DNA from 2 places in the Kluyvera chengduensis genome. Region 1 is predicted to be linked to the other one. Evidence: riboswitches for the same ligand, from Rfam matches in the RefSeq annotation. Region 1 holds a riboswitch; the other holds the start of a gene.
The links. Region 1 has a riboswitch for cobalamin ahead of btuB (TonB-dependent vitamin B12 receptor BtuB). Riboswitches for the same ligand answer to the same signal wherever they lie in the genome.
Positions count from the first base shown of each region.

Region 1 (3,110 bases):
ACAGGATATGACAATCCGATATCCCACAGACTCACGCCCCCCATTTTAACTCGACTAGAGGTGTTTGTTGTCTCGTCGTAGTTATTGTCATAGCGCTGCCCCAAATATTGGTAAGCGATATTCCAACCGAGATCGTAAACCTGCCCAGTTAACTCATACTTCACCTGCTGTTTCGCACGACGAGCAAGAACCTGGTTGGTTTCGTCATCACGCGGATCAACATACTGCAGCGTCAGGTGATGTTCTACCGGGCCGGTCGTGATGTTCCCCGTCCACTCAACGCCTTTAATGGTGGCCGACTTCACGTTGACGTACTGGCTGTAATTACTCGAGCTTTTATAATCAATCAGGTTTTGAATTTCATAGTGGTACGCAGAGAGCTTCCAATCCAGCGGTCCAGTAATCCCGTCAATTCCTGCTTCCCACTGCTTAGATTCTTCGGGTTGCAGATTCGGATTGGCAATGATGCCTCGGTTGCTTCCATATCCATAACGCGCTGCACCATACTGCTGTCCCAAAGAGGGTGCCAGGAAGCCGGTGCCATAAGAAAGCGTTGCGCGGTAACCATCAACAAATTCCCAACCCGCAGCAGTTTGCCACGTACCGTGCCAGCCAAACTGTTCATCGTGGTCCTCACGGCCCGATGCTTCCAGCGTCACGGTATCGATCTGCTGCTGACCGGTCAGGTAAAGCCCTGTCGTATCACGTTTATAGGCATCGGTTTTTGTCGTACTGCCGGACACCAGCTTTTCCTGCTTCCAGTCCACACCACCGCTAATCGCCCCGTGCCCAACCTCAAAATTGTTCCCCCACTGGATATAACGCTGTTCCATATCATCCAGCGTGGCTTGACCAGCATAGCGGCCGAGGTTATTCGTGTAGTTATAGTCTTTAAGATGCTGATAGTTAGCGATCAGTTGAGAAGAATAGATACCGGAGTTGTATCGCAGCCCGGTATCCCAGGATTGGTTGTAGTTCTGAGCTTCGTCATTACCTTCAGGAGAGCCATACATCGTATTCTGATCGTAATCACTGTTGGCCGTGTATCCATAACCACGGAAGAAGCCCGAGAAGTTCTCGTCAAACTTATGCTGCACGGCGCCCCAGAACAGTTTATTGCGATAGCCATCTCGGTCACTGTCACCGCTGTAAGCCGAATCAGGGACAATATTAAACCCCTTGGTCGTCTGATAAGCGCCCGCCGCCGTTATCATCGTGTCACCAAAGCGTTTATTCACCGCACCGTCATAAGTCTGGTAGCCATTCGAACCCATCCCGGCATTGATCTGTGCGCGTTCATCATCACTCATGGTAATGATGTTAACCACACCGCCAATAGCACCCGATCCATAAACAGCAGAACGCGGGCCACGGATATACTCAATACGCTGCACCAGCGAGACCGGAATCTGGCTAATATCGATACCGTTGGAAATACCCGGCCGCGCCATTGGGATCCCATCAATCAGCACCAGCACATGACGCGCTTCGGTACCACGCACATAGAGGTAAGAGCTATTTCCCATGCCACCGGTCTGCGAAATATCGACTCCCGGCAGCCGGCGCATCACATCATTAAGATCTTTGGACTGCCAGCGCTGAATATCCTCACGCGTAACCACATCGGTTGGGGCCAATACCGTATTAACCGGCTGTTGAAAACGGGTGCCCGTTACCACCATCGAGTCAGAATTGCTGTCTTGCGCCCAGCCGGAAAATGCCGTGACGGATAACGCCGTCATCAGCGAAGCTTTTTTAATCATTTTTAAAAGCATCCAAATAGAAAAGGGATGCCGCAGGTTTCATCAGTTGCTCGCGACGATAAAACCCCATGCGACGTTATCCGGCAGGTCTTCGGGCTTGGAGGCTATATAAAGAGGTGATGACTTCCCACGGCACGCCGCAGTGTCTGCATTAAATGCGCTCACCTCTTACCTTCCTTACCGCTGCGCGTCAGCCCCAGATTTACACTGGGTTCCCTTTTAACTCACAGGACCGGTACGGGGATGCTACATTTAGTTACATATAGATGTCCAGACTGCTATTTATGATTTTCACCGTCATCGGCGCTGGACATCCCCTGAACAAGCCCTACAATCCCCGCGTACTTTTATTATTCAGGATGCATCATGACCCCCGAACATCTCCCAACCGAACAGTACGACGCTCAGCTCGCCGAGAAAGTCACTCGCCTGCAAACAATGATGACGCCGTTTAGCGCTCCCGCGCCGGAGGTGTTTCGCTCGCCGGTCAGCCACTACCGTATGCGCGCGGAATTCCGCATCTGGCACGACGGTGATGACCTGTACCACATCATGTTCGATCAGCAGACCAAGAACCGCATCCGCGTAGATTCTTTCCCTGCGGCAAGCCAGCTAATTAACACCCTGATGACCGCCGTGCTCGACGGCGTTCGCGATAATCATACGCTGCGCCACAAGCTATTCCAGATTGACTACCTCACCACCCTGAGCAATCAGGCGGTGGTTTCGCTGCTGTATCATAAAAAGCTCGACGACGAGTGGCGCGAACAGGCCGAAGCGCTGCGTGACGCACTGCGCGCACAGGGGCTGGACGTGCACCTGATTGGTCGCGCGACCAAAACCAAAATCGCGCTGGATCAAGACTATATTGACGAGCGCCTGCCGGTTGCGGGCAAAGAGATGATCTATCGTCAGGTAGAGAACAGCTTCACCCAGCCGAACGCCGCGATGAACATTCAGATGCTGGAGTGGGCGCTGGATGCTACGCAGAATTCAAACGGCGATCTGCTGGAACTCTACTGCGGTAACGGTAACTTCTCGCTGGCGCTGGCGCGCAACTTTAACCGCGTACTGGCAACCGAAATTGCCAAACCGTCCGTGGCAGCAGCGCAGTACAACATTGCGGCCAACCAGATAGACAACGTGCAGATTATCCGCATGGCGGCAGAAGAGTTTACGCAGGCGATGAACGGCGTACGGGAATTTAACCGTTTGCAGGGAATTGACCTGAAAAGCTATCAATGTGAGACGATTTTCGTCGATCCACCACGTAGTGGCCTGGATAGCGAAACTGAGAAGATGGTGCAGGCGTATCCGAACATTCTGTACATCTCCTGTAACCCAGAG
Region 1 is NZ_JBIQOI010000012.1:1,245-4,354, forward strand. It holds gene btuB (TonB-dependent vitamin B12 receptor BtuB) at 1-1,763, opposite strand, end outside; cobalamin riboswitch at 1,829-2,015, opposite strand; gene trmA (tRNA (uridine(54)-C5)-methyltransferase TrmA) at 2,130-3,110, shown strand, end outside.

Region 2 (3,110 bases), on a different contig from region 1:
CGCGATAATGCCGTCGACGGTGTTTTCCGCCACCGTCTCCACCACCGCGCGGTTAATCTGCTCGGGCTGAAGCTGTGACGTATCGCGCCCGACAATCCACGACAGCTTGATGCGGCTCTCGGCAAGGTCGCCTGCCCGTAAGGGGCGTTCAACCGCCAGCGCCGACTGCGCCAGGCAGCGCCCGGCCAGTACGGTGAAAATCATCCATACCTCAACGCCAAAGCCCAGCCACGGATGCACGCTCGCGGCGAGGTGCAGCACGCCCCAGGCAACGGCGTAGGTCAGCCCCACCACCACCAGCCACATCATCCCGCCGCCGATACGCAGCGCAAGGTCGGAATGACAAACCCGACGCACCGTGCGCTGCACGGCGTTAATCAGGTTGCCTATCCAGCGCACCGGATGCGGCCAGTTTTGCGGGTCGCCGATGATGAAATCGAGCACCCACGCCAGACACCAGGCCAGCAGCGTCATTGGGCGCTCCTGGCGGCGGCAAACCAGCGGTTGAGCATCGACGGGTTCTGGGCGAAATGGAGGTGCAGATAGCTGGCAAAGGTGTTCCCGCGCTGCCAGCCGCCGGACCACTGCTGGAGCACCGCGCCGTCGCGGGTTTTGCGACACGCCATCACCGCGGGGGTCTGGGCGGTAAAATCAGAGTAGTGGAATTCGTGGCCGCGCAGTATGTCGCCGGGGGCGGCGAGCAGCGTCTGCTGCTGCGCCTGCGCTTCGCAGTAGCCAAAGCGGGTCAGCCGGGCGCCCATTTTGCTGTGGCCGGGCAGAATATCGGCCATCGCATGGATATCACCGTTTTTATCTTCCAGCGTGGTGCCGAGGTACATCAGGCCGCCACACTCGGCGTAAATCGCCACGCCGCGCTCGTGCGCCGCGCGCAGTTGGGCCAGCATCGACTTGTTACCTGCGAGCGCCTGGGCGTGCAGTTCCGGGTAGCCGCCGCCGAGCCAGATCATCTGGCAATCGGGAAGATGATCGTTATGCAGCGGGCTAAAGCGCACAATCTTCACGCCAGCGCGCGCCAGCAGCGCCAGATTGTCCGGGTAGTAGAAGTTGAAGGCTTCATCATCGGCAAGCGCCAGGGTCAGCCCCTCTCCGCAGAGCGGTTCCTGCGGCCACTGACCGGCGGGCAGCACGTGCAGTTCCGTGAGTTCCAGCAGCCTGTCGATATCCAGCGTACGCGAGAGCGTCGCGGCGAAATCCTGCCACGGTTGCTTCTCAATCGCGGATTCACGGGCGGTCACCAGCCCCAGATGGCGTTCGGGCAGCGCCACGCCTTCCGCGCGCGGCACGTAGCCCAGTACCGGCAGCGCGCAGTAACGTTCGATGGCGCTTTTCAGCAGCTGAAAATGGCTCTCGCTGTTGACGCGGTTAACGATAACGCCCGCGATGTTGAGGCTCGGGTCGAAGTGCTGGAAGCCCATCACCGTGGCGGCAATGGAGGTGGAGACCGCTTTGCCGTCGACCAGCAAAATCACCGGGCAGCCTAGCTGTTTGGCCATCGCCGCGCTACTGCAATAGTGAGGGTCGGTGCCGTAGCCGTCGTACAGCCCCATCACGCCTTCAATCACGGCGATATCGGCCTGCTGCATATGTTCGCTGAACAGCGCATTGAGGATGGAGGTGGGTAGCATGAACGCGTCGAGGTTGCGCGAGGCAACGCCGCACAGCGCGGTATGCCAACCGGTATCGAGGTAGTCCGGCCCCACTTTATAGGGCTGTACCCGCAGGCCGCGCTGCTGGAGCAGCGTCAGCAGGCCGAGCGTCACCGTGGTTTTCCCACAGCCGCTACCGGTGCCGGCGAGAACGAATGCATGCTGTCTGGCTGCCATACCCTAACCCTATTGAGGGTGGATTTTGGGTATAGCCGCGCGCGCGCCCGGCCTGACGACCGTGCGACGCAAAGCAACCCGCTTCCCACCGAAGCTGTTGAAATAAACCAACAGGCAGGTCTTCTGGCTCAGCGTCATCCTCACCCGGCCTTCCCGATCGGTCGATCAGTGGTCATTACGGGGTCGTCAGCATTACAGCAGCGGGGGCTGCGGAGGATTTACACCTCCTTCCCTGGCATATTATCGATGCCAAACCTGTTGATTGCAGATTTATGCCGACACGATGGCCCACATAAAATAAAAGCAGGTTACTCTAGCGCCCCGGTAAAATGATTTCGTTGCGCTGCGACAATACCGGTATATTTATTTACGGTAGTTATATTTAGAACCACAAGGCAAGGGAAATCATGAGCGTTGCGCGCTGTCCGGGCTCCTGCGGAGAGCTGATTCAGGGCTGGATTCTGGGCAGTGAAAAGCTGATCTCCTGCCCAATAGACTGGTACAGCACGGTGGAAGTCTGCCGGGGAACGCCGCGCCCTGATGAGCGCCCGCTCACGCGCCGCATGGTCAATACGCTGCTGGCTCGCTGGGATTATCCCCTCAGCATGAGCCAGACGCTGCGCATTGAAGTGGACTCTACGCTGCCGATTGCCAAAGGGATGGCGAGCAGCACCGCCGACCTCGCCGCTACGGCGGTCGCCACCGCGATGCATTTGGGCCATTCACTCAGTGAATCCGATCTCGCCGCGCTTTGCGTCTCGCTTGAGCCAACGGACAGCACCCTGTTTCGCTCGCTGACGCTGTTCGACCACCTTCATGCCCGCACGCAGATTGCCTGCAAGCCCGCCCCCGAGTTTGATTTGCTGGTGCTGGAAAGCCCGCGCGTTCTGCGGACCGCCGACTATCATCGCCAGCCGCGCGAAGCCGTGCTCAAGGCTCACGCCAGTACGTTGGCACAGGCATGGGAAAACATCCAGACGGCCTGCGAAAGTAACTGTGCCAGCCTGCTGGGAGAGGCCGCTACGCTCAGCGCCATCGCCAGCCAGACGCTGCTGCCCAAGCCGGGCTTTGACACGCTGCTGGCGCTGGTTGAGTCCTGCGGGTTATACGGTCTGAACGTCGCACACAGCGGCAGCGTGGTCGGGCTGCTGCTCGACCGCTGTCGTCATGATGTGGAGTATGTGAAATGGTCGCTGGCGCAAAGCGGGCTCGCCGACGTCTGGCCACAGCAGCACCTGCTAAAAGCGGTGCCAGGCGGGGTTCAGC
Region 2 is NZ_JBIQOI010000005.1:118,778-121,887, reverse strand. It holds gene cbiB (adenosylcobinamide-phosphate synthase CbiB) at 1-474, opposite strand, end outside; gene ACH1XZ_RS14690 (cobyrinate a,c-diamide synthase) at 471-1,844, opposite strand; cobalamin riboswitch at 1,941-2,118, opposite strand; gene ACH1XZ_RS14685 (L-threonine kinase) at 2,252-3,110, shown strand, end outside; gene cobD (threonine-phosphate decarboxylase CobD) at 3,106-3,110, opposite strand, start outside.
Region 2: another riboswitch for cobalamin. It lies ahead of ACH1XZ_RS14690 (cobyrinate a,c-diamide synthase); the one in region 1 lies ahead of btuB (TonB-dependent vitamin B12 receptor BtuB).